4 regions of the Paenibacillus sp. YIM B09110 genome follow, and region 2 is predicted to be linked to each of the others. Evidence: riboswitches for the same ligand, from Rfam matches in the RefSeq annotation. Region 2 holds a riboswitch; each other region holds the start of a gene.
What was found. A riboswitch is a leader RNA that binds a small molecule or an ion and turns the genes downstream of it on or off. The one in region 2 is predicted to bind cyclic di-AMP.
Positions count from the first base shown of each region.

Region 1: another riboswitch for cyclic di-AMP. It lies ahead of V8F51_RS23340 (APC family permease); the one in region 2 lies ahead of V8F51_RS08320 (hypothetical protein).
Region 3: another riboswitch for cyclic di-AMP. It lies ahead of V8F51_RS20475 (C40 family peptidase); the one in region 2 lies ahead of V8F51_RS08320 (hypothetical protein).
Region 4: another riboswitch for cyclic di-AMP. It lies ahead of V8F51_RS24395 (ubiquitin-like domain-containing protein); the one in region 2 lies ahead of V8F51_RS08320 (hypothetical protein).

Region 1 covers NZ_JBANSP010000019.1:84,748-86,946, forward strand. The annotation lists gene V8F51_RS23340 (APC family permease) at 1-988, opposite strand, end outside; cyclic di-AMP (ydaO/yuaA leader) riboswitch at 1,087-1,283, opposite strand; gene V8F51_RS23345 (sensor histidine kinase) at 1,483-2,199, opposite strand, start outside.
Region 2 covers NZ_JBANSP010000004.1:369,900-372,098, reverse strand. The annotation lists gene V8F51_RS08325 (hypothetical protein) at 1-124, opposite strand, end outside; cyclic di-AMP (ydaO/yuaA leader) riboswitch at 130-289, opposite strand; cyclic di-AMP (ydaO/yuaA leader) riboswitch at 687-893, shown strand; cyclic di-AMP (ydaO/yuaA leader) riboswitch at 919-1,101, shown strand; gene V8F51_RS08320 (hypothetical protein) at 1,232-1,627, shown strand; gene kdpF (K(+)-transporting ATPase subunit F) at 1,770-1,847, shown strand; gene kdpA (potassium-transporting ATPase subunit KdpA) at 1,863-2,199, shown strand, end outside.
Region 3 covers NZ_JBANSP010000015.1:49,800-51,998, forward strand. The annotation lists gene V8F51_RS20470 (hypothetical protein) at 1-556, shown strand, start outside; cyclic di-AMP (ydaO/yuaA leader) riboswitch at 909-1,102, shown strand; gene V8F51_RS20475 (C40 family peptidase) at 1,106-1,582, shown strand; gene V8F51_RS20480 (MFS transporter) at 1,662-2,199, opposite strand, start outside.
Region 4 covers NZ_JBANSP010000022.1:10,799-12,997, reverse strand. The annotation lists gene V8F51_RS24395 (ubiquitin-like domain-containing protein) at 1-1,093, opposite strand, end outside; cyclic di-AMP (ydaO/yuaA leader) riboswitch at 1,348-1,533, opposite strand; gene V8F51_RS24390 (TatD family hydrolase) at 1,718-2,199, opposite strand, start outside.

The DNA of each region.
Region 1 (2,199 bases), on a different contig from region 2:
TCGCCAAATTCACCGCAAGCAGCGGGAAAGCCGAATAGCCCGTATTAGCCGCAAGAATGAGAATAAGTGCCGTCGTGCCTTGAATGAAATAATACATAATGTTGCGTCCGAACGTCTCTTCGGCGATCTGCGATACGACCGTCACTTCCACCTTTGGCGAAATTCCGTAATAATAGGCGAGCCATACGATACCGGAAAATAACACCGCAAGCAGCGCCCCCATCGCAACCAATGTCTTCGCCGCATTGTTCGGAGCAGGGTCCTTGAAGTTCGGAATCGCGTTCGATATCGCCTCAACGCCCGTCAGCGCCGAGCTGCCCGATGCGAAAGCCCGCAGCAGCAAGAACAGGCTGATACCCGCAACCGGCGTGCCAAGCGGCGGATGCAGCTCCGGCGATACGTGACCGGTAGCGATGTTGTAGATACCGACGCCGATCATGATGAACAGCGCCAACACGAACAAGTACACGGGATAAGAGAGAATCGAAGCCGATTCCGTCACGCCCCGCAAGTTCAATATCGTGATGAAGATGACGAAGACCACCGCGATCAGGACTGTGTATTCATGGAGGCTGGGAAAAGCCGACGTAATCGCGTCGGTTCCGGCCGATACGCTTACCGCAACGGTCAATATATAATCGACCAGCAGCGCGCCGCCTGATATGAGCCCCGGGAACAGGCCGAGATTTTGTTTCGATACAACATAAGCGCCGCCGCCATGCGGATAAGCGAATATAATTTGTCGATACGATAAAATTAATGCCGTCAATAAAATCAATACGCCAATTGCAATCGGAACAGAATACCAGAACGCCGCTACGCCAATCGTCATTAGCACAAGCAGAATTTGTTCCGGACCGTAAGCAACCGAGGATAATGCGTCCGAAGACAGAATAGCGAGCGCCTTCGTCTTCGCGAGCTTCTGCTCGCCAAGTTCCTTCGACTTCAGCGGTCGACCGATTAATAATCTTTTGATTGAAGCTAACATGCTGTCACCGCCGTCAAAGAATGGTTTTTCCTTAAAAAAGAGCATAACAAAAAAAGCCGCAGGGAAATCCCCGCGGCTATAAGACGAGCCGTAGTTGATTCACCTCTCCATACACGCTTACAAGGTTAGCTGACGGATTCGGGCGTTTAGAGTCGCCCTACCTCGAGCGCGCCCTCATGAAGACGGCGACTCTCGGATTCACCCCGGCGACGTAGCAAGCTTTCGCTTATGCTGCGCGTCGCAATTGGTTCCCCTGCTTTCCGCTTCGAGATCGGAAACTCAGCGATCGTGAATATATATTTTAGTGCATTACGATCATAGTCCTCTGGGAATGGAATGTAAACCAACGTTTTCGTTCAAAAAACGTTAAAAAAGCGTTAGAAAATCCATGAATGCGCATACATGACCGCAAGACGCGGCGCACGTCCCTGCTTTGCGCATTTTAATCGTTCAATCGCCCCAATATCCGCTTTAGACTTAAAAATAGTCATTCGTCATGCGGTCGCAGCGGGGAAAGCGAGCGAAAACTCCGCACCGCCGCCTGCTCGATTGGCTGCCATAATGTTGCCGCCGCACCTTTCGACAATCGCGCGGGCAATCGCGAGCCCCAGCCCGCTCTCGCCGTCTTTGCCTTTCACGAAGCGATGGAACAGGTAAGGCAGCAACTCTTCAGGAATGCCGTTGCCGTCATCGGAAACCGATAATTCGACCCGTCCGCCATGAACCGCCGCATGAATATAAATATGCTTGTTCGCATAGCGAACCGCATTGGACGAAATATTAAGCAGCGCTTGCAGCAGCTTATCCCGGTCGGCGAGTACGAGCATATCGGCATGCTCTTCGATGGAAGGATGAAGGGCCAGCTGTTTTTTGACGAGCAAAGGGTTGACGCGTTCGATCGTTTCCGTAAGCAGCTCCTTGACGTTGACGACAACCGGCTTATAAATATCTTCTTCGCTGTCGAGCTTGGCGAGCAGAGTCATTTCCGTCACAATGTTTTTCAATCTTGCGCTCTCGCTTAATATAATGTCCAACCCTTTGCGAACGGATTCGCCTTCGAACACGCCGTCCCGAATACCTTCCGTATATCCCGCGATTGACATTAACGGCGACTTCAGTTCATGGGAAGCATTCTGGAAAAACTGCTTCTGCGCCCGATTGAACCGATGCAGCTCGCCGGCCATTTCATGAACGGTCCGCGCGACTGCGCC
Region 2 (2,199 bases):
GATACCCGGCGCAATAACCGTTGTATTCAGGAATGACGAACATCTCGATTCTTCTAATGATTAGCGCCAGGAAGTCGTTGGTGCAAGAAGGTAATGGCTCGTCGATTTGTGCTTGTGTGAACATATGAAATTCTCTCCTCTATTCGCTTACGAGGTTAGCTGACGGATTCGGACTAGAGAGCTGCCCTACCGAGGCATTGCCTCGGATTCACCCCATTCGAACAATCGAACGATTGCTCTTGTTGGTTCCCCCGCTTTATCCTATGGACAAATTCAGCGATAATGATTTGCCTTTTTCGGCTCGACGTCTATCCTAAACCGATTTGAGGCATTTGTAAAAGGTTCATTTTGTTGCACAAGACGCTCTAAGAGCAAATTAGAGGCGCGACGTTCATTTTAACTATGAAAAGAGGCTTTTTCGATAGAATACTCGGTTTTACTTCTGTTATTTAAGATTTGAAAAAAAGCATGCTTGCGCGAGTTGGATACGAAATTCAGGCTTATATGTAATTTTAGAAATCGAGAGATAATTGGCGAAAAAGAGAGGAATATCGAGGTATAACTTTTTGAAAACGTTAACTATCAGTCTATAAGCTCCTATATTATCCAATATGGACGCTGGACCTGCTTTACATAAAATTTGGCTGGGAGTAAGATTCGATACAGGATTCGCAAATGAAGTTGCGATGGACTGATCGCTGAGTTTCCGCGAGGCAAGCGGAAAGCGGGGGAACCAAATGTGAAGCGGTGCGTCTGTACGATGTGAGAGTCGTCCGACAGCACGGCAGGGGTGAATCTTCGAAGAGGCAGCACCATGGATGCCGCTTCGAAGTAGGGCGACTCTCACCGCCCGAATCCGACAGCTAACCTCGTAAGCGTGGTTTGGAGAGAGGAATGATACAACGATTCGTTTTAATTGCTATTTTATCGCTGAGTTCCGCAGCAGTCTGCGGGAACGGGGGAACCAAAGAGCGATGCGCCGCTATGGAGTCGGCCGCATTGGTGCTCATGGGGTGAATCGCAAGGCTTAAGCGCCTTGCGTAGGGCGACTCTCACGCCCGAATCCGACAGCTAACCTCGTAAGCGTAATCGAGAGAGGCAACCATCGCAGTGCCGATTCGGCATGGCTTCCTTAGCCATGCCTCCGAAGAAGCCCGCGGGGAAAGGTCCTCTTTTCCCGCAGGCTTCTTTTTTGTTGCCTTTTTTTTCAGAAATTCGGAGGAGATTGCGGTTGGGCGAGGAGCATATTATCGTTGCCGGGCTTAATGAAGCTGGCAAAGCATTCATAAAAACATTGGTATTTCGCGGACTGCCGTTCATCGTCCTGACGAACAGCAAGCTAGAGGAAAGACAACTGCGTAAGCACGGACTTAACAACGTTTTATACGTGAATACTAATGACAGGAATAGTTGGATGATTCCGGAAAAAATCATTGGCGATGTATTCATCTTTGAGAGCAGCTTAGCGCTTAGCTGCAGGTTCATACAATGCTGCAGAGATTGGACGTCTGGATCGATCTACGTCATTACGACGCATTGGAATCCAAGAGTCATATATAAAGGGCTTGGCGCAGATCACATCGTACATTCGCAAACCGGCGAAATTGGGTTTCTATTGAAAAAATAACTTTTTGTAAATGTCTATAGCAGGAGGGAACTACCTTGATGGATCTGTACATGATTGGTACTTTAATCGTTTGCTTCGGATTGTTTTATGGTTTTCTTGCTTGGTGCGACAGAGCGATTAAGCAAACTGGGGGCGATGGCGAATGATTATCGTAGCAGCGCTTGCCGTACTCGTATTCGGTTACCTCTTATATGCTTTAATTCACCCGGAAAAATTTTAACCAGGAGGAACAACGATGGATATTTTGCAGCTATTAATTGTCATTGCCGTTCTTCTGCTGCTTGTGAAGCCGCTCGGAACGTATGTATATCACGTATTCTCGAACGAGTCCAACCGGCTCGATAAAGTATATGGAGGATCTGAACGGTTCATTTACAGGCTGATTGGACTTAAGAATCGAGCGGGTATGAGCTGGAAAACGTATGCGCTCAGTTTCATCGCCACGAACATCATTTTGGTAGCTTTCAGCTATCTGATTCTACGGCTGCAGCATGCGCTCCCGCTTAATCCGAACGGCATGGCGAGCATGGAGCCTACATTAACGTTTAATACGATTATCAGTTTCATGACCA
Region 3 (2,199 bases), on a different contig from region 2:
GCTGACTCCACTGTTCAATGCCGGACTGTTCTATTCGCTGCACCATTCTAGTACCCGAGGCGAAGGCGCTGCCGGCGGCGGCACTAAATTCGTAGAAGGAATTCGCAAAGCTTGGAAACCGGTCATGCTGCTTCACTGGGCGGAGGCCGTGTTAGCACTTGCTCCCGGTTTCTGGGTGCTGCCTCATGCGCTCGACGCATACCTGCAAGGCGGCTCGAACGTCGACCTGCTGCAATCCGTCCTTCCTGGCGCTGGACTATGGCTGTTCTGGGGCTTGCTGCTGCATCTGCTCTTCCTGGCCATGCAGCTTGGCGCTGCCTCAAAAGAAGGTATCCTCCACTCGCTCGGGCGCGCGATGAGGCATATCATCTCCTTCGCTGCCATCTCGCTAGTTATGTGGGCCATCGGAGCCGGATTAGGACTTCTCATCACCGGTGTATCGCTGCTATGGGCCGGACTATTCGCGCTTATTCTTCATCAAGGCTACAACTTGGTGCGAACGCTCGTCCGAGTATGGACCATCGCAGCCCAGTACGAATGCCTGCAATCCAAGTAGCTTCATCACTTTAGCCTGCTTTAGCTCAAAAACCCCCGAATCAACGCCTGTCCTATTATGGCGAATTCGGGGGTTTTTACGTTATCATCCTACTAATGACGGCGACAGCCTTTTTTGCTAGAAAGATGAGAATCCTCTCACCATTAGTACCTTCAGGTCATACTTTACATAATATCCACATAATTAATGAAATCGAGTATCGATTATTTAGTCCCTCGGTCCTAGTTGCGGCTTTATTATTACATGAAAAATGATTATACGAAGCAGTTTGTCAAAAGATTACATGAGAATTATTAGAATTTTGTTAGAAAGGCAGGAGATCAATAAAAAAAATAGAATAATTGTCAAGAGCAAAAACAAACTGCCTAATTTCCTAGCGGAAAACGGGGGAACCACTCTGGGTGAATTGATTCCGACGCCACGGCTATAAGTCATACCGCCTCTGTAGAAGAGGACATCATCGACTTGTTCGTAGCGCCTGAGGAATCATAGGGAACCTTCAACCGAACCCCACAGCTAACCTCGTCGGCACCGGAAGGAGTTTCACAATTGAAAAAGGTTACCGTAATGCTTTTGGGGCTTGCGCTCTTGCTCGCTTTTCAAGCGGGAAGTGTTTTCGCAGACTCCAAAATGAACGGATTTATCAATGATGTTATTGGTACTCCGTACAAAAGCGGTGGAACTACCGCGAAAGGCTTCGATTGCTCCGGCTTCACGAGCTATGTGTTCGCTAAGATGGGCATCGAACTTCCTCGCGTTTCCTCCGATCAAGCAACAGTTGGCACGAAGGTCGCTAAAGCTGACCTGATTGCCGGGGATCTTGTGTTCTTCGACACAAGCGGCGGCAACAACGGCGCAATCTCCCACGTCGGCATCTACATAGGGGACGGCAAGATTGTACACGCTTCGGTTAGCCGCGGCGTTGTAGTCGACAAAATCGATTCCTCTTACTACAAACCTCGTTATGTGACAGCACGTCGCATTCTTAGCGAGGAAGCATTTACAACTTACGCCGACGAAAAATAGTTTCACCCTTTAACAACAAAGCCGCAGGCTGTTCGTCCACTCGTGACAACAGTCTGCGGCTTTGTTATTTTTGTACTTTCTATCTATTACCCGCAGCATCGCGCCGCTGTGATTGCCCTCTACCCAGCACAAGCATTGCGCCCAGTACGAACAGCATGATCAGAACTAGTATGCTGACGTACCAGAGCGTAACCCCTCCGTCATACCGATCCATGAACCAGCCGGTAACGCGAGGGAAGATTGCCCCGCCAAGCCCGCCGCATGCCACGAGCAAACTCGTCGTCCGCTCTGTCATACCTGGGATTAGCGCGTTCGCATAGACAAGCGCAATGCCGAATATGCCCGAGAAGAACAGCCCGCTTAAAGCGACGAAGAAGAGCATCCAGCTGAGCTGGCCCATGAGCGCCATTAACGCGAACACGATCGTTGCTCCGCCAGTAGCGATAAACAAATACTTCGCATACCCCATTTTCTCCGCCAGCGTGCCTGCAAATATACGTCCGAACACCATCGTTGCCCAGAACAGGCTGAGCGCTGCCGCAGCACTTGACTCATCTACCTGCGAGCGCTCAATGAGCAAGGACGGCAAGTAATTGGAGAAGCTCATCTCCATGCCT
Region 4 (2,199 bases), on a different contig from region 2:
GTCCGAACTTCTCCGCAGTCTTCTGACTGCCGAAATACACGTCGATCTTATTGCCCTTTATTGCGCTTCCCGTATCCTCTGCCCGGCGGAATCCGATGCCTTCGATGAAGACCCACCAGCCGATCGGGATTACCTTCGGATCAACCGCGATCGTTCTTCCTTCCGTCACTTTCGTTCCGGACGCCGTAATGCCGTATTGCGGGTGACTCTCGTCCTTGCCCGTCGATTCCACGCCTGCAGAATACGCAGTTAACGTGACGTTCTTCAAGATGCTCTTCGCCTTAAGCGTTACACCGTTCTTCGTCAACGTCTCCACAGTAGGACTACTGTTAGAGAGCACGGTTACCTTCGGTTCAGGCTTCTTCGTACCGACTGCCACGACTTGATCGACTGCAGCGGTCTCGATTACTTTGCTGACCATTTGCTTAGAAACAAGCACGCCATCCTCGTACTGCTTCTGAATATGCTCAACGATAAGACCTTGCTTCCCGGTCTGGATCAGCTTCTCCTTGCCGACCTCCAGCGTCGGATCTTCTTTCTTCACGATAGAGAATGGCATCGCCCGCTCGCTCTCCGATACTTTCGTATCGACGCGTACAACGGTTACCGACATATCCTCTTCGACAGATGAGTTAAGCGACGGTACTACTTTATCATGATTACGAACAGAAATATTTAATTGCTCGATCGCCGCTTGCACAGTTCCTTCTGTCGTGTACACCGTTGATGTCTTGCCATCCGCCGTTACATTGACCGCCACCGCATGATTAATTTCAACGCGATCGCCGTCTTTAATGGCTGCATTCAGAGGCACCGAAACCTCGTCATGCTCGCCAATCGTAATAGCTTGTTCATCCAGTAGGCGTTGCAGGACCCATTGCTTTGTTTCTACAACGGTTTCTTGTCCATTCACTACTACGGAGACGCTTTTGACAGCCGTTCCGTACAACAACACCAGTAACATGAAAGTCATAGCGATTGAGATAATAGCACTGAGTAGTATCAAACGCAAATTTTCATGCTTCCATCGCATTGCGAAAGACATGCTGGATGATCGTTTCCCATGGGTGTCCTTTACCTGGATTGTGCCCATTTCATCGGTCCTCCTTCATAGCCCCGCCGCCAAGTGTTACGCATGATTACAACTGACGCGACTATAGTATATTGGCGTGCGAGCACGCAATCCAGTAATTCTACTTCTTTTCTCGATCCTCTCACCTCCATGACTAACCCTATGACGACGATTTCCCGATTATTCGAAAATAAAAAGAAGCCGTCGACAGAGGATCTGTATCGTGGCTTCTCGGGTGTCTACACGAGATATCATAAAAATGGGTGCACGAGGTTGATCGCTCTCTATGAACGCTTACGAGGTTAGCTGTCGGATTCGGGCAAGAGAGCTGCCCTATTCGAAATCGCAATGCTCATGGCAATGGCTTCGAAATTCACCCCTGAAAAGATCAAAGCGCGGTCCTTCAAATACCCGCACTTGGGTCCCCCGTTCTCCTTCCGGAGATTAAGCGCAAACTGGAAATCCAATACAAAAAGTAATAACTCTGAAATGAATCATACCTTCACGGACGGTCTGTTGTAAAGAAGCGATAAAAGACGATTTAAGCGAAAAAGCTGGTTAAAGTCGGAAAAGTTTATAGATTTCTTGAACAAAATCCAGTTTTATCGCCCAAAAGGTCATTGGATCTCTCGTTTCCTACCGTTTTTAAACAATACCAAAACATTTTTTACCGTTTTCGGTCGTGATTTTGGCTATTTCTTCCACGGATTTGCCCAATAGCTCGGCTGCCGACTGGGCGACAAGAGAGACGTAAGCGGACTCATTTCTCTTCCCTCGGAACGGGTGAGGGGTCAAATAAGGGGCGTCCGTTTCGATCAATAATCGGTCCATTGGAACTTGCTTCAGCACCTCTTTTGGCACACGTGCATTTTGGAATGTAACCGGTCCCCCGAACGAGATATAGAAGTTCATATCGAGGCAGGCTTTGGCCGTCTCCCAACTGCCGGAATAGCAGTGCATGACGCCTCCAACCTCTGCAGCATTCTCCTCGCGCAAGATCGTAATGATATCCTCATGCGCATCCCGATTGTGGATGACGATCGGCTTCTTCACCTTTCGAGCCAGTCTAATCTGCTCCCGGAATACACGATGCTGCACATCCTTAGGAGAAGTGTCCCAATGGTAAT